3 regions of the Neobacillus sp. S1227 genome follow, and region 3 is predicted to be linked to each of the others. Evidence: predicted binding sites of a transcription regulator. Region 3 holds the regulator's gene; each other region holds the start of a gene.
The links. The regulator CtsR, encoded in region 3, represses protease genes until heat stress. The targets are predictions, from matches to a motif close to ATGGTCAATAAAGGTCAAACA.
Positions count from the first base shown of each region.

Region 1: ACZ5AE_RS08800 (ATP-dependent Clp protease ATP-binding subunit) is a predicted target of CtsR. The motif match lies at 4,287-4,307, and genes of this name have one in related genera.
Region 2: clpB (ATP-dependent chaperone ClpB) is a predicted target of CtsR. The motif match lies at 3,001-3,021, and genes of this name have one in related genera.

Region 1 is NZ_AP038276.1:1,712,248-1,718,423, reverse strand. It holds gene glpK (glycerol kinase GlpK) at 1-1,332, opposite strand, end outside; gene ACZ5AE_RS08825 (hypothetical protein) at 1,551-1,745, opposite strand; gene ACZ5AE_RS08820 (YkvS family protein) at 1,980-2,168, shown strand; gene ACZ5AE_RS08815 (DUF6254 family protein) at 2,237-2,356, opposite strand; gene ACZ5AE_RS08810 (lysostaphin resistance A-like protein) at 2,483-3,097, shown strand; gene ACZ5AE_RS08805 (YkvI family membrane protein) at 3,114-4,175, opposite strand; gene ACZ5AE_RS08800 (ATP-dependent Clp protease ATP-binding subunit) at 4,379-6,176, shown strand, end outside.
Region 2 is NZ_AP038276.1:1,595,898-1,602,073, reverse strand. It holds gene ACZ5AE_RS08240 (YjzD family protein) at 145-327, shown strand; gene clpB (ATP-dependent chaperone ClpB) at 391-2,988, opposite strand; gene ACZ5AE_RS08230 (YjzC family protein) at 3,114-3,293, opposite strand; gene ACZ5AE_RS08225 (Crp/Fnr family transcriptional regulator) at 3,552-4,244, shown strand; gene mobB (molybdopterin-guanine dinucleotide biosynthesis protein B) at 4,261-4,815, opposite strand; gene ACZ5AE_RS08215 (molybdopterin molybdotransferase MoeA) at 4,803-6,068, opposite strand.
Region 3 is NZ_AP038276.1:102,622-108,797, reverse strand. It holds gene clpC (ATP-dependent protease ATP-binding subunit ClpC) at 1-1,144, opposite strand, end outside; gene ACZ5AE_RS00550 (protein arginine kinase) at 1,149-2,231, opposite strand; gene ACZ5AE_RS00545 (UvrB/UvrC motif-containing protein) at 2,234-2,782, opposite strand; gene ACZ5AE_RS00540 (CtsR family transcriptional regulator) at 2,803-3,264, opposite strand; gene ACZ5AE_RS00535 (hypothetical protein) at 4,077-4,394, opposite strand; gene ACZ5AE_RS00530 (ABC transporter permease subunit) at 4,989-5,894, shown strand; gene ACZ5AE_RS00525 (ABC transporter permease subunit) at 5,887-6,176, shown strand, end outside.

The sequences.
Region 1 (6,176 bases), 1.6 Mb from region 3:
ATAGGCTGCTCCAAGTGCAGTCGTTTCATTAATGACTGGTCTTTCAACCGGTACATTGAGGATATTGCTTTGGAAATTCATTAAGAGGTTATTCTTTACAGCGCCACCGTCAACTCGTAAGGTTTTCAATTTAATACCTGAATCGGCTTCCATCGCAGATAACACATCTTTTGTTTGGTAAGCCAGTGATTCAAGCGTCGCCCTAATAAAATGTTCTTTTGTTGTACCTCGTGTCAGGCCAAAAACTGCCCCACGGACTTCACTATCCCAATATGGTGTACCTAATCCAACGAATGCCGGTACAATATATACCCCTTCAGTCGATTCCACCTTTTCAGCATAGATCTCGCTGTCCTTTGCATCCTTGAACATCCTTAATCCATCACGCAGCCATTGGATTGCAGATCCAGCAACAAATATACTACCTTCCAGCGCATATTCAACCGTGCCATTCAATCCCCAAGCAATCGTTGTCAGCAGACCATGGTCTGAACGGACAGCCTTTTCCCCAGTATTCATTAACATAAAGCAGCCTGTGCCATACGTATTTTTGGCCATCCCTTTTACGAAGCATGCCTGGCCAAACAAGGCTGCCTGCTGGTCACCTGCAACACCGGCAATCGGTATTTCTTTTCCAAAAAAGTGATAATCGATTGTGTTGGCATAAACCTCAGATGATGGGCGAACTTCAGGCAACATGGACTTTGGAACATATAATATTTCCAATAGTTCATCGTCCCATTGCAGCTCATGGATGTTAAACATCAGCGTACGGGAAGCATTGGAATAATCCGTCACATGGGCCCGCCTGCCGGACAATTTCCAAATCAGCCAAGTGTCAATTGTCCCGAATAACAATTCCCCTGCTTCCGCTCTTTCCCGCGCTCCAACAACATTGTCCAAAATCCATTTTACTTTCGTTCCTGAAAAATAGGCATCAATCAGCAAACCTGTTTTATTTCGAAAGGTCTCCTGATACCCTTTTTCTTTTAACTCATCACAAACTTCGCTCGTTTGTCTAGACTGCCAGACGATTGCGTTATAAACAGGAACTCCTGTTTCTTTATCCCAAATAACAGTTGTTTCCCGCTGATTAGTAATGCCGATTCCGGCAACCTGTTCGGGTTTCACTTCCGATTCCGAGAGGACAGCAGCTATAACGGCAAGAATAGAACCCCAAATTTCATTTGGATTGTGCTCTACCCAGCCCGGTTTCGGAAAATACTGGGTAAATTCCTTCTGTGCGGAATGAATTATTTCGCCACTTTGATTAAAAAGAATTGCACGGGAACTTGTAGTTCCCTGATCAAGTGACAAAATATACTGTTCCATATTTCCACCTCACATTTAAAAAAGGAGAACCACAAATTAGCTGCATTAAACGAGCACTCTGTGTTACTCCTTATCTGATTAGATATTATTCGTTATGGCCATTCCCTCATCTCCCGGAAAGTTTCTTTTAAATAAGTAACCCTTTTATTTTATCAAATTTCCACACTTTTCTAAACATACCAACAAAAAAGAACCCTATAAATAATGGGTTCGTTCATTTAACTTCTTGGCTCTTTTAAATATTGGTAAAGTACATCTCCATTACGCTGAGCAATGCCGCGGAAATGTTTAAAATCTTTTCTTTTTACCAGCACCTGACGGAAATCCATAAATTCTTCAACTTTAACGTAGTATTCGGAAAGCTCTCCGTTCTTAAGACGATCTAAGATATCGTTAATAGTTTCTTCCCTCATTTTTCTGCACCTCTTTCCACTACCATATTTTAACGTAAAAACCGCTTTTAAAGCTAATTTCACTCCTTAATATGAAAACGTTACCATAATCTAATTTTATTTCCAGAATTTTTTTACAAAAACATATAAGAAATTAACTAAATTGTAACATTAACACCTTTACGAATTTGGAAAAATAGTGCAAACTGTTATTTAAATAGTTTTAAAGTTTGCTAGATAAGGGAGAGAGGAAATTTGAAAAAAGCAGAGGTAGGTAATATCATCGAATTTCGTGGCGGACTGCAAGGAGTTGTTGAAAAAGTGAATGAAAATTCTGTAATAGTTGACTTAACATATATGGATAATTATCGTGATCTAGAATTAGATCAGCGTACAGTTGTTAATCATAAAAATTATAAGGTAATCAAAGAAACCGCTTACTAATTATTTGAAAAGGCAGAATGCACACAAAATGCACACTGCCTTTTCTTCTTTTTATATCAGAAAACCGATTATTTTCCTTGGTCCGCTTCTTTTGAAAGTTCTTTAAATGATTTAACCTTGCCATGAGGATTTTGATCCTGCTTTCTGACCGTCCATTCACGTTCCTTTTGACTTTCTGATTTACTCATTCTCTTCACTCCTTTCTCGATTATATTTTTTTCATTTAAAGATATTCTTATCATCGTTATTGGATAAAATGTATATTGAAATCTTTTCCTATACATATTAAGTTTTGATTTTCGAAGGAGCCTATTATGGAATTAAAAAGAACCCTGGATTTACGTCTATTAACCGGATTGATTATCGCCCATGCACTTCTCTTTTTTTCTTTTCATGATAAGGCGATATTTTGGTACATTTTTTCCGGTTCCATCCTAATACTAATCGCCTTTGCCACGTTTCAGGGAGACGTGGCAGATGAGGCCTCTTTTATCAAATATTTATTTATAGGCGTTATCTCCGGTTTATTATTATATTTGCTTTTTTGGATTGGCTATCAGCTTTTCGAAATGGCCAATTCTAGCTTTAAAAGAGATGTAAGACGTTTGTACCGATGGTTTGCCCCTTCGTTATTCTGGCACTATTTTGCCTTGATTTTAGTGGCGGCACCGGGCGAAGAGATGTTCTGGAGAGGGTTTGTCCAAAATAGACTGTTAAAATACCTGAAACCGAACATCGCCATTATTGCTGGCTCTATATTATATGGGTCAGTTCATATTTATTCGGGGTCTTATTTACTAGTGTTCGCTGCATTTGTCTCCGGCCTTGTGTGGGGGGCTTTATACTTTTGGAAAAAAAGCATGCCGCTCGTAATTGTATCTCATATCATTTTTGACATGATGATGTTTATTTTTCGACCACTAATATAAAAAGCAGCTGACCTGATCAGCTGCTTTTTGAGTTTCTTTCTGGCGGCGTAAATGGCTTCATCCAAAGGAGAATAAAAAAACTCATACAAATATAGCCGAACAATGGATATAGATAGGACAAAAGTGTTCCATAATTCACCAGGCTGATCAAGTAAGATACTGTAAAAATAGCTGTTACAGAAACCAGCGTCGGTACAGACATATATTGCTTCAGTTGGCGGTCGAGACCAAAAACATTGCCAATAACTGAAGTAAAAATCTCTCCATAAATGATAAGTACAAAAATCCAATAAAAAAACGGGGCTAAATTTCTCATAATAACTGCCATCGGAATTTCATATAATTCCAGGTTTGGGAGCATGATTAAGGTAAAGTGACTGGCAATTAATATTACCGTTAATGCCACACCACCAAGAATCCCCCCCCATTTGATTGTCCAATCGTCCTTCACTTCTGATGCAATCGGCACTAGTACCGCTTGAGCAAGTCCAAGATTCAAGGCAGCATATGAAAATGGTGCAATAACGCTTTTCCACCCATCCGAAGCATGAGGTATATACAAAAAATGCTCTAAAAAGTTTGGCATTTGCAAAGACAGAAGCATTAAAATCAGACTAAAGCCAATCATTAAGGGAACAACAAAGGTATTGACAGCAAAAAGTCCCTTAGTACCTATAAGGATTACTAAATAAGATAAAAAAATTGTGATAAACACACCTGCACTTTTAGGTAATCCCAGCTGTTCTTCAAAAACAGCCCCTGCTCCTGCCAGCATGACGGCACTTACCCCCAGCAGCATAAATAGCATAAAAAAATTGATGATGCCTCCCGCCCATTTTCCAAATAAATAATCATTAAATTCCTGGTACGATTTTGCATTAATTTGCGCAGCAATCCGCATTAGTTTTGATCCGATCACAACGAAAAGGTAGCCGCTCATTAATATACTTATAAAGCCAAAGAAACCAAACCGTGAGAAAAATTCCACGATTTCTTTTCCTGTGGCGAATCCTGCTCCTACAACGGTCCCCACATAAACTGCCGCTATTTGAAAGGCTTGATTCCAGCTTTTTTTCACATCATCTCCCCCTTATCACAAATATATGACCAAAGGGACAAACAATGACGAGCTTTTTCTCGTACGCATATTTTCCTATCATGGAAAAAATTTCTCCAAGCAAAAGGCTTGAAAGTCAAAAAAGGTCAGAGTATACTATGGTCGTAAGGTCAAATATAGTCAAAGTCAAATTGATAAAAGCAAATAACAGGGAGGTTGTTTACATGCTTTGTCAAAAATGTAATCAAAATCAAGCGAATGTACAATTAAACATGAATGTTAATGGGCAGCATCATGATTTGAAACTTTGCCATGAATGTTATACAAAGGAGAAAAAAGCATTAGGTGCTGGCTTTGGAATGAATATGAACCCATTCAACAGTTTTCCATTTGAAGAGCTGTTTGCAAACAAGAACTTTTCCCAAGGTCACATTCCAAAGGGTCAATATGCTCCTGCAGCTGAAAATAAAAACGGCCGCGGCGGCTTTATCGATCAATTTGGCCGCAACCTTACACAAATGGCTAAAGCCGGTCTAATTGACCCGGTTATTGGCCGTGATCATGAGATAATACGCGTCATTGAGGTATTAAACAGAAGAAATAAAAACAATCCTGTGTTAATTGGTGAACCTGGCGTTGGTAAAACGGCAATAGCGGAAGGGCTCGCCTTAAAAATTGCCAATGGCGATGTACCAAGCAAGTTGCAAAATAAAGAAATCTATTTATTAGATGTAGCTTCTTTAGTTGCCAATACCGGAATCCGCGGTCAATTTGAAGAGCGGATGAAGCAGTTAATTGCAGAATTACAGGAGCGGAAAAACATCATTTTATTTATTGATGAAATCCATCTGCTTGTTGGTGCAGGCTCTGCTGAAGGCTCTATGGATGCCGGCAACATTTTAAAACCTGCTCTTGCCCGCGGTGAACTTCAGGTTGTCGGTGCTACGACATTAAAAGAATATCGCCAAATTGAAAAGGATTCAGCCTTAGAACGCCGCTTCCAGCCTATCCAGGTTCAAGAGCCTGATACAGATGCAGCCATCGCCATCCTTAAAGGAATTCAGAAGAAATACGAGGACTTTCATGAGGTCAATTATTCAGACGAAGCCATCCGCGCTTGTGTGACCTTATCGCAGCGCTATATTCAAGACCGCTTTTTACCTGATAAGGCGATTGATTTACTAGATGAATCAGGATCAAAGCTAAATCTAACTTCAGATTATCGGAATAATGAACAAATCGAGGCACGACTTAAGGCAATTGCGGCAGAAAAGGAAACAGCATTGAAAAAGGAAAATTATGAACTTGCAGCAAAGCTTCGTGATGAAGAAGCTCAACTTGAAAAGGCATTAAATAGTGCCTCAAAGACGGAGCGGCCAGTTGTTACAGTTTCTGATATTCAAAAAATTATTGAAGAAAAAACAGGCATTCCGGTCGGGAAACTTCAAGAAGACGAGCAACTTAAAATGAAATCACTTGAAGAGAATTTGAATAAGAAGGTTATTGGCCAGGAGCAAGCCGTTCAGAAGGTCGCAAAAGCTGTTCGCCGCAGCCGTGCCGGATTAAAAGCAAAAAACCGTCCGATCGGGTCCTTCTTATTTGTCGGTCCAACAGGAGTTGGTAAAACAGAATTATCTAAGACTCTTGCGGAAGAATTATTTGGTACGAAGGATTCGATGATTCGACTTGATATGAGCGAATACATGGAAAAACACAGTGTCTCAAAATTAATCGGGTCTCCTCCAGGGTATGTCGGCCATGAGGAGGCTGGTCAATTAACCGAAAAAGTCCGCCGCAACCCATATAGCATTATTCTCTTGGATGAGATTGAAAAGGCCCATCCGGACGTCATGCATATGTTCCTGCAAATCCTTGAGGACGGACGCCTTACTGACAGCCAAGGGAGAGTGGTAAGCTTTAAAGACACCGTCATCATTATGACAAGTAATGCCGGCGTTGGACACAAAGACATTCGCGTTGGCTTTGGAACAACTGAAGCGGTTGAAGAAGCAAATATTCTTG
Region 2 (6,176 bases), 1.5 Mb from region 3:
CCTCATGATAATGTATGTCACTTCACAAAAGATGAATGGGGCATTGCCTATTTTTTATTCCTCCTTAACTAAAAGAAACCCTTTCATTAATTTCATATCATGTGGTAATATAAGATAGGATGTAAAATAGGCAGGTGAGAAAATATGCGTTTCTTTTGGACTTTTTTCTGGGCTTTTCTTTTAACGGAAATGCTTACATATGTAGTCAGCTCGATGTCCGGTGCGGCATTTGATTTCAAGCTTGGTGCCATTTTATCGGTAGGAATCACCATTTTAATTTTCGTTATTTCGACAGTTATTCCAAATGAGCCTGTTGAAAAACACTAGACTTTTTAAAAAAGGTCCTTCCCCAATTGGAGGACCTTTTTTCATTGGTTAATTGGATTCCTTTTATGAAATGATTTTTAAAGCCACTGCCCCGTCTTCAACTGTAATCTCTACGTTTGTCCCATCATGAATTTTTCCTGCTATAATATCACGGGCAAGCTTTGTTTCAAGATTTCGCTGAATATAACGTTTCAGCGGTCTAGCCCCGTATACAGGATCAAATCCATGTGCGGCGATGAATTCCTTCGCTTGTTCATCAATCGTGATATCGATTTGTTTCTCTTTTAACCTTGCCTTAAGTTCTTTTAATAGTTTGACGACAATATTCTTAATATCGTCCATAGACAATGGCTTAAAGAGAATTGTTTCGTCTATACGATTTAAAAATTCAGGCCTGAAGTGGGCTCTCAGTAGATTCAACACTTTTTCTCTCGTTCCTTCTGAGATTTCTTGTTCATTTTCATTTCGTTCGAGTAAAATGTTTGATCCAATATTGGATGTCATAATTATGACAGTATTTTTAAAGTCAACAACCCGGCCTTGGGAATCTGTAATTCGTCCATCATCAAGTGCCTGCAGAAGAATATTGAATACTTCAGGATGCGCCTTTTCAATTTCATCCATCAATATAACCGAATACGGTTTTCGACGAACTGCTTCTGTTAATTGGCCTCCTTCCTCGTACCCTACATAGCCGGGAGGTGCACCAATTAAGCGCGAAACAGCATGCTTCTCCATATACTCCGACATATCAATTCGGATTATATGTTCTTCACTATCGAATAAGCTTTCCGCTAGTGCCTTCGCTAGTTCTGTTTTGCCGACTCCAGTCGGTCCTAAAAACAAAAATGAACCAATTGGTCTGTTCGGATCTTTAATCCCTGCGCGTGCCCTTAAAACAGCGTCAGCGGTTAAATTTACTGCTTCATCCTGCCCTATGACCCGTTCATGCAGGATTGATTCCAGTCTTAATAGCTTTTCCCGCTCACCTTCGACAAGCTTAGAAAGCGGAATCCCTGTCCATCTTGAAACAATATTGGAAATCTCTTCGGATGTTACCTCTTCACGTAGAAGCCGGTCGTCACTTTCAGCCTTTTCCTCAAGTGCCAATAGCTCTTTCTCCGCTGCGGGTATAAGACCGTGACGAAGTTCTGCGGCCTTGTTTAAATCATATTTATCTTCTGCCTGCTCCAGTTCTCGGCGAAGTTTTTCAATTTGCTCCCGTTTTTCCTGTAACATAGTAATGGTTTGTTTTTCCTCAAGCCACTTTGCCTTCATAGCATTTGTCTGTTCCTTCAAATCTGCCAGCTCTTTTTGCAAGGACTGAAGTCTTTGCTTACTTATCTCATCCTGCTCTTTTGTTAGCGCCGCTTCTTCTATTTCCAATTGCATCACCCTGCGCGTCACTTCATCGAGTTCAGTTGGCATGGAGTCAATTTCGGTCCGAATCATCGCACAAGCTTCATCAACTAGGTCGATTGCTTTGTCAGGCAAAAAGCGGTCCGTAATATAGCGGTCAGATAAGGTAGTTGCAGCAACTAAGGCCTGGTCGTGAATTTTCACCCCATGATGGACTTCAAATCGTTCCTTTAATCCCCTCAAGATGGAAATTGTATCCTCTACGTCCGGTTCTTGAACAAGGACCTGCTGAAATCTCCTTTCAAGTGCAGGGTCTTTTTCAATATATTTACGGTGCTCATCAAGCGTGGTTGCCCCGATACAATGCAGCTCTCCCCGGGCCAGCATTGGTTTTAACATATTTCCAGCATCCATCGCTCCATCAGTTCTTCCTGCACCTACAATCGTGTGGATTTCATCGATAAATAACAATATTTGCCCTTCACTTTTTTTAATTTCATTCAATACTGCCTTTAATCTTTCTTCGAATTCACCTCTAAATTTCGCACCGGCAATCAGCGCACTCATATCCAAGGCAAAAATAGTCTTATCCTTCAAGCCCTCTGGTACATCTTTTCTGACAATCCGCTGGGCCAATCCTTCAACAATGGCGGTTTTCCCCACACCAGGCTCACCGATTAGAACGGGATTATTTTTGGTTTTCCTAGAAAGAATGCGGATAACATTTCTTATTTCTGTATCTCTGCCAATGACAGGGTCCATTTTCCCAGCTCTTACTTCTGCTACAAGATCCCGCCCGTATTTTTTTAAAGCATCATAGCCCGCTTCAGGATGTTGTGTTGTCACCCTTTGATTCCCCCTTATTTCTTTTATAACCTTTAAAAGATCCTCCGAGGTACGGCCAAATGAATGAATTACTTTTTTAAATTCCGTATCATTCGCATTTGCTGCGGCAAGCAGAATATGCTCGATGGAAAGATATTCATCAGCGAATTTTGCCGCGTATTCTTCAGCACTTATCATTAATTTTTGCAATTTGGCTGTGATATAAAGCTTTCCCTGTTCAATTCCACTGCCGGTGACCTGTGGTTTTTTTTCGAGGGCATCCGATAAACTTTTTTCAACTGTTTTAGAGGAAATTCCCGCTCTTTCCAACACGGATGCAACAAGGCTGTCTTCTTGGTTTAATAGTGCCAATAACAAATGGGGTTCATCTATCTCTTGGTGGTTATATTTAATGGCGATACTTTGAGCATCCATTAAACCATTTTGCAATCGTTCTGTCATTCGGTTTAAATCCATTAGTTTTCACACCCTTTGACCTTTTTTGACCTATTACTTATATTATAATTCATCCTTCATTTAAAAGTAAAATTTGAAAGAGCCATCCGGTTCGGGACAGCTCTTTCTCAGCAAGTTTATATTAATCATGGCTTTCTTTGGTAAGTCCATACACGATCATCATTTGAATTTTCCGGAAATCTGTCGCCGGCTTTTAACTTTATTTTTTTCGGATTTACAACATTATCACCTGTATCCCCTACTTCAATATAAACACCATTATTCGGTGCTTTTTTTCCCGGCCCGAATTGACGGCTTTGTCCCATGCTTTTCCCTCCTTATCTATTTCGATTTTATTATTCCCTTTAAGCATTGGTTCATTAAAGGAAGTTCCTTCAATTTCACATTGTTCGACAATATTTCCTAAAGAATATTGCTTTTGCCTGAATTTTGACGATTATATGAACTTATGCACCCATTTATTGCGATTGTTTCATTATTAACAATATAATTACAGTAATATCTTTTTAAATTTTTACTGAGCGATTCATCGCTTTTTAGTTCCCATTAAAGGGGGTATCGGCATGCAGTCCATTAAAGAAATGCCTGTCACATTGTCGCGTCTATTCGAAACAGTACAACATACAAAGAAAATGGAGAAAGGCTCCTTTCTGTTTCAAGAAGGAATGCCGGCAAATGAGTTATATATAGTTAAAAGTGGGATTATTCATGTTAGTAAAATTATTCCTGATGGTAGGGAGCTTACCTTAAGGATGTGTTCGAGCGGAGATTTTGTGGGAGAATTACATTTATTCTCTCCCCAGCCAAAATATCTTCTAAGCGGTCGAATTATTGAAAGCGGTGAAGCAGCTGTTATAAAGAGAGAGTTTCTGGAGGAAAAATTATCGCAAAATCTTCCTCTTTCATTTGAATTCATTCAATGGATGAGCCTTCAATACCGAAAAACTCAGACAAAATTTCGGGACTTGGTTTTACACGGAAAAAAAGGCGCCTTATATTCAACCTTAATTCGAATTAGCAACAGTTTTGGTGTCAAGTCAAACAAGGGAATCCTAATTGAATTGCCTTTAACCAATCAGGAATTGGCAAATTTTTGCGGAACCTCCAGGGAGGTTGTCAATCGATTATTGGCTGACTTGAGGAAGACAGGGGTAATTTCCATAAATAAAGGCACGATTAACATTCATGACATTGATCATTTAAAAAATGAAATTGATTGCGAAGATTGTCCTCAGGATATTTGCAGGGTAGATTGATGATCCGGCGGCTGACTCAGTTTTTCGAGTCAGCCGTCTCTCTTTCATGCATCTCTTTTAACAACTTAACAATCTGATGCTCAGCTTTTGCATCGCCAATATGAAAGCATGGAACTTTCAAAACCTCACTTACTGTCCCCATCAGCCCATCCTTCCAATAAACAACCGCTGCAATATTTTTCAGTTTTGTTATCAGGGAAAGGTCACTCTTATCCCGCAGCAGGACCATCTTTGGAAAAGATTCTTGTTTATGACCTTCAACCAAGATAATATCCGGATTGAATAAACTAAGCAGCTTTATTTGTTTATCCAATTTGAACTCTAACTGTTCGGTTTGCAGCAGCAACCTTCCTTCTCCCTCCACGATGGAAGCAACCGCACCTGCTGCAAGATGCCTGATTGAGTCCTTTTTAGGCAAAACATCCGGTTTACCTCCATGACCATGATGTTTAATAACTGCCGTCATTAATCCCTCTGCATTCAAGCCATGAAGCAGCTTTTCAATAAATGTTGTTTTCCCGCAATTCTGGTAACCGGTAACTTGAAAAATTACCGGCCTTACCAAGGCCATTCACTGCCGGTTTGATCTTCAAGCATAAGAACATCTACCTCAGTTCCGGCTACGAACCCACGTGTGCCGCCCGGGAGGATGGTTAATGAATTGGCACCGGCAAGACTCATGATAATGTTGGATTTATCTTGACCGCTGGGCGTCACCTTTAACCGGCCGTTCTCGATAGAAACAGAACTGCGCACAAATCTTGTAAATGGATTGGCTTTAAGAAAATCCATCTCAAGGATTGCCTTCTCCTTCCTTAAATGAGGTTTTTCAGAAAAAAGCATTCTGCGCAAAATCGGCCTTGCAAACAATTCAAATCCGACATAGCAAGCAGACGGATTACCGGATAAACCAAAGAGAAGCTTTCCGTTATGGCTGGCCACTGTTGTTACACTTCCAGGGCGCATTGCCACTTTATTAAATAAAACCTCTGCACCAAGCTTTTCGTAAATCTCTGGCAGGTAATCAAAATCACCAACTGAAACCCCGCCAGTGGTAATCAACAAATCAACCTTGTTTACTGCATTTTTTACAGCCTCGAAGCAGGTATCAAATTCATCTGGAAGCTTTCCAAAATAGTGAACGATACCACCAACCCTCTCAATCTGGGCGGCAATCATATGAGAATTGCTATTGCGGATTTTACCAGGAACTAAAGGATCACCAACATCCAATAATTCCGTACCAGTTGCAAACAGGCCAACAATTGGTTTTTTGGCTGCGGGAACATTCTTATAGCCAAAAGTGGCAAGCATCGCTTGAATGCCAGGGTTAATTAGTGTCCCCCTTTTAACTAATACCTCTCCCTCTTTCGCATCCTCCCCACGAAAGGAAACGTTATCTCCCTTTTTAAAACTGCGCTTAATGGACATAAACGGCTTCCCATCTTTTTCGTAGGTTTTCGATACTTCGAACATCACAACAGCATCAGTTCCTTCAGGCATAATTGCACCAGTCATAATTCTGACTGCCTGATTTTCTGTTACAGTCATGTTGGAAACCATCCCCGCCCCAATATGGTCAATTACCTCAAATTCCACCGGATTATCTTGGGATGCATTTTGTGTATCTACTGCTCTGACAGCAAAACCATCATAGGGTGCCCTGTCAAAGTGAGGGACATCGCAGGTGGCAACTAAATCCTTAGATAAAAATCGGCCAAAGCTTTCTTCAATTTTGATATATTCCGTTTCACCGGACAATTGGTATTGCATTATTTTTTGAACTGCATCTCCGATTGGAATGGGTTGTCGTCTTTCAAACAAATTCATCGGCTCCTATCATTTTAGAACGTTATGTATTTTAACTGTATCCATTATAAGCCTACAAAAAACTTATAGACATATCAAAAGTCACAAAATCGAAACTTTTCT
Region 3 (6,176 bases):
TATAACGGTCGGAGAGCTTTACCGCTGCTTCAATCGCCTCATCGGTAATGGAAACACGATGATGAGCCTCATAGCGGTCACGCAGCCCTTCTAAAATTTGAACAGATTCTTCCGCAGTCGGTTCATCCACCCGAATAGGCTGGAAGCGGCGCTCTAAGGCAGCATCTTTTTCAATGTATTTTCGGTATTCATCTAGGGTTGTTGCCCCGATACATTGCAGCTCGCCACGGGCAAGCGATGGTTTTAAAATATTGGAAGCGTCAATGGCACCTTCTGCACCACCAGCACCGATTAAAGTGTGCAATTCATCAATGAACAAGATAATATTTCCGGCTTGGCGAATTTCATCCATTACTTTTTTCAGACGGTCCTCAAATTCACCACGGTATTTTGTTCCTGCTACAACTGTACCCATATCGAGCGTCATAACACGTTTATCGCGAAGAATCTCCGGAACTTCATTATTGACAATTTGCTGGGCAAGGCCTTCCGCAATGGCTGTTTTACCAACCCCTGGCTCACCAATCAATACCGGGTTGTTTTTCGTCCGACGGCTTAGCACTTCGATCACGCGCTGAATTTCCTTGCTGCGGCCAATCACTGGGTCAAGGCTGCCTTCCCTGGCGATTGCCGTTAGATCTCTTGCTAGGCTGTCAAGTGTCGGCGTATTAGCACTGACCGATGCACCGCCATGCTGTCCGCCGCTCTCATTGCTGCCTAATAATTGCAGCACCTGCTGGCGCGCTTTATTCAAGCTTACCCCAAGGTTATTAAGGACGCGGGCTGCCACCCCTTCTCCCTCACGAATCAGTCCAAGCAGAATATGCTCTGTCCCGACATAAGAATGTCCTAGTTTACGCGCTTCATCCATTGAAAGTTCAATTACTTTTTTGGCTCTTGGAGTGTAGTGAATAATCTGTGAGGCTTCCTGCCCTTTTCCAATTAAATTTTCAACTTCTTTTTGAATCTTATCTGAGCCTAATCCAAGACCATACAGAGCTTTAGCAGCAATCCCTTCACCTTCGCGGATCAATCCCAATAAAATATGCTCAGTTCCAATGTTGTTATGCCCAAGACGGATCGCTTCTTCCTGTGCTAAAGCTAGAACCTTTTGTGCTCTTTCAGTAAAACGGCCAAACATCATACTATCACTCCTCACCAATATTTTTAGATTCCATTATAAAACGTTCCCGAATTAATGCCGCCCGCCTTATGTCTCTTTCATGCGGTCTTAATGGTCCTCCAGCATATTGCTGAAGAAAACCAGGCTGCGTTAAAATCATCAATTCATTTAAGATGTTCTTTGATACATAATTTATATATCCCATATCTATTCCAAGACGAACATCCGATAAACATTTTGCAGCTTCCTTCGTTTCAATAATCCGGCTGTTTGTTAGGACCCCTAGGGACCTGAACACTCTGTCTTCTAATTGTATGTTCGAAGTTTTGCGTAATGCTTCACGTGCCGACCTTTCCTGTGAAATTAACTGGCTGACAACCCCCATTAAATCACGGCACATGTCTTCTTCAGATTTTCCAAGTGTAATTTGGTTGGAAATTTGGAAAATATTGCCGAGCGCTTCACTTCCTTCACCGTAAATTCCCCTAACCACAAATCCTAATTGATTGATAGCTGGAATAATCCGGTTAATCTGTTGTGTTAAAATTAAACCCGGCAAATGCATCATAACCGATGCCCGAAGGCCAGTGCCGACATTTGTTGGACAGCTTGTTAAATAGCCGTATTTTTCATCAAAAGCATATTGGAGATGAACTTCAAGCCAATCGTCAATTACGTTGGCAGCATCTAATGCTTCTTTTAGCTGCAGCCCAGGAAATAGGCATTGAATCCGAATATGATCCTCTTCATTAATCATTATACTAACTTCTTCATTTTCGGATAATAAAACTGCACCATATGGTGACTCCTCTGCCAATTGTGGGCTGATTAAGTGTTTTTCTACCAAGACCCTCTTTTGCAGCGGCTGCATCTCATCTATTTTCAGCAATTCCAAATGCCCAAAGTTTCGAAGGCTGGAAGTTTCCAAAATGCCCTCCAACTCATTAATAACTTGTTTGGCTTCCTCATGTGAAAAAAGGGTTGGGAATTTATATGCTTCCAGGTTTCGTGCCAAGCGAATTCTCGAGCTGAGGACAATATCGGATTCAGGCCCTTCCTCACTCATCCAGGAGCTGACCGCTTGATTTAAAAAACGTTCGAGCGACACCGTTATTCCCCTCCCTCATGACCAGCTGCTAACTTTTTCTCCAGCTGACGGATCTCATCGCGGATGGTTGCAGCTCTTTCAAATTCTTCTTGGATAATAGATTCTTTTAACGAGTTTTTCAGTTCATCAATTTGCTTGCGGAGATAAATCCCCCCGCCAATTCTTTTTGGAATTTTCCCGTTATGGGTCCAATTTCCACCATGAAGCCGCCCTAGAACGGGGATTAATTGTTCTTTAAAGGTCTCGTAGCAGAAGGAACAGCCGAAGCGTCCTACTTTCAAAAACTGTGGAAATGTCATGGAACAATGGTGGCATTGCAGGATTTCCGCCTGTTTAAACGGGCTCTCTGTTGGCTGTTGAAATGTCGGGTCGAAATTCAATAAACCTGCTAATAAATTATTAAAAGAAAACCCTGATTCACCATTAAAAATAAACATATCGCCCTTTTCCTGAGCACACTTTTCACAAAGGTGCACTTCCGTCTTTTCACCATTAATTATTTTTGTAAAATGGAGTGCCGCAGGCCTTTGATTACATTCTTGGCAAATCATACTTTCACCCTCTGGCTATATTATTTATATTTCAAAGATGTTAACATTGCCTTTAACATTCTTGCTCTTAATTCATCCCGGTATGGAAGATCAATATACAAAACAGAACGATCAATCACGCTTAACATGATTTTTGCCTCTCTCTTTGTAATAATCTCTTCCTGAATAAGCCGGCCAATCACATCCTCAGCACTTGCCTGACTGCAACGGCTATGAATAAGTGACAGCAAATGGTCAATCAATTGGGCCGAATCATGAGATTGCACCTTAATAATCCGGATATAACCGCCCCCGCCCCGTTTGCTTTCTACGAGATACCCCCGTTCAATCGTAAACCGGGTGTTAATGACATAGTTGATTTGTGAAGGAACACATTGAAATTTATCAGCAACCTCGCTTCGTTTGATTTCCACAATATCTTCTTCACTCATATCCAAAACCTGCTTCAGATATTTCTCAATAATATCGGAGATGTTTCTCATCTTCCCACCCCCTTGCACCATCTGACTTTGACTATATTTGACATTAATTATACTCAATTTTATTTCCAGATGCAACGATTCACTACTATATGATTTTCTCCAAATCTCGCGGTTGTGAAACCTATGATGAATGGGAAAAAACTACTAAATTTGAGATTAAGGTGTCATGGGTGAGGCATGGGGACGGTTTGAGGGATGCTTGGGGACAGTTGTGCCTCAAAAGCAAAAGATTGTTTCCGTCCTCTAAACATAACGAATTTAGGCTGCTGGGGATGGAATAGTCCATTGATTGATCACATTCTTAAGGACAAAACTTGCTGGGCTGAGGATCAAAATGTCCTTTAGGAGCCTTCTCGAGGACAAACTGATTAATCCAAAAGTTAAAATGTTCTTTAGATAGCTTCCTTAGCCACAAAACCGTTTTTCCCAAAGGTGTAAGTGTCCCTAAAATACCTTTTTAAGAAGTGCTTTCAGTAATTACGAATTATCTCCCATCACTGTTCACTTCACGCAAAAAAAAGACAACCTGTAAAAGTAACGGGTTCTGATACCTGTCACATAACTATAATTTGCTCAAAAAAATGTATGTGAATATGTACAACTAATTGCACCGCATTTTGCGGTGCTTTTTGTATATTACAGTAAAAAAGCACAGTTCTGTAAACTGAGCTCTTCCTTAAATTTATTTTGATTAACTTCTTCAACTATAGCACTCCTTTAGCATTTTAAATAACAATCAATTCAACAAAAAGAACTTGGTTTTCCAAGCTCTTTTGAATTTTTTTATTTATCTACTGTTCTAAGGAATACTTTTATAAATAACTTCTGTAATGAAATAGCATTGATGCGAATGTAATGATGGTGTATGCCAAGGATGTGAAAAAGGCAATATTAGGTGAAAACTCAAATTTTTGATTTTCCATTCTAATACCTGTGGTTCCTTGAATGGTCATATCCATATGTCGAGATGTGAAACCACCCTTGGATGTAGAAGACCAAATAATAACTGTGGCTGCCATTCCAATAACAAATGAATAATCAATGAATTTTGTATGGGTAAGATAAGTTATACCAAAACTCAATCCTAATAAAACTAATAGGGTAATTACAATGGTGATTAATGGTTTCATTATTTTTTATTTCCCCCTTTATCGCTATATTTATAAAATAACACATATTGGTATTATATTGGAAAGAAAGTCCAATTATAGGAGTTACCTAGAATTAATTTAATTCATAAACTAACCTTCATAGAGGCATTTCTGATATAAAAATAGCAGGTGTAGTGGTACAGGACCGCAATGGAAACATTATTATATGAAAACTGTATAGGAAAAGACACTGCACAGCCCTCTCTGCAAAGTGTCTTCATTTTCCTATCCCACAATTGCTGGTTTGGTAGTTCACTTCATTATCAGTTTAGTAATCGGCAAGCCACGTACCTGATGCGACAGTTAACTATCTTGTTATTCCAATACAAATCTTCTGTTTCCTTCATTAAAAGTAATATACAAAACAGCTTTCAAAAAGTACGGCTATTTAATATGATATTACCTATGCGTATTTTATTATATTTTTATTCTGTATATTTAAATTTTGCGATAGGATCCGTAACTTGTTATTAATATTAGGAACTATTTAACAATTATTTTGAAATAACTGGTATAATTTATTTAAATAGATATTGTAAAATTTGGAGTTAATTTGTGGAAAGTAGGGTTTAAATGAAGAATGGATTGTTAAAACGGTTATCCGCTAATATACTAAGGCAATTATTAAAATTGGTATTGCTATTAATAAGTATATGCAGCATTACTTCCCTTCGCTCATTAGTCTATTTGAGGGATAATGGAGGTTATGTTTCTCAAGGTTTTGGATTTTATCCAATGAATTTTTTAAAAACAGTTATTGTGACATTTTCGAACTTGTTTTCGATATATGATTCCAAATTTTTTTACTTGGGTAAATATTATGATGTGTTTCCTTATATTATAGATAAATATATTTACACTATGAGTATTTTATTTTTTGCCTTGATTATAACGGTCCTTGTGTCTTTCTGTTTTTCGTATGTATTTCTTTTCTGTGCTAGACACTTTAAAAAAATATGCAAATGTTTATTATTAGTAGCGGATTCCATACCAGATATAATTATCATTCTAGTATGCCAATTATTGGTTATCCGTATTTACCAAGTAACTGGATTTAAATTACTCCAGTTGTATGGAATTAGAGATAATGTTTATCTTCTTCCAATAATATGCTTAAGTTTTGTTCCCATAATAATGGTCACCAAAATAATGATTAAAATTTTTGAAGAAGAAATGGAACAACAATATGTCGAATTTGCTATTGCTAAAGGTTTATCACGTTCAGCAGTGTTTTTAAAACATATAATCCGAAACGTTATAAAATCATTATTTAGTCATATCGGTTTGATATACTGGTATATGCTATCATCTTTATTTATTATTGAATATCTATTTCAAATGAAAGGTTTTACAATACTTTTATATCGAGTCAGTGACAGCAGTTTATCTTCAGTAGTAATTATAATGATATTAATACCATTTGGCTTAATTAAAGCTACTTCTTTCAGAATTTATGAAAGGAGAGTATTAAATGACTAAGACTAAACTATCTAAAATTATTTTATTTGTCATTTGTGTTTTCTTGTTTCTTTTATTATCTGCGAGTTTTATATTTGAATTTGGGATTAAAAAATCAATTGAACCTGAAAGACTAATCTATACTTCAGAGGGGAAGGTTTTAAGACCACCATTCCCATCATCTATTGAACATCCATTAGGAACAGATAAAAATGGAAATGATCTATTGACTAAATTGATAATAGGTTTTAAATACACATTTTTCATATCAGTAATTGTCACTTTTTTTAGAATGATGATCTC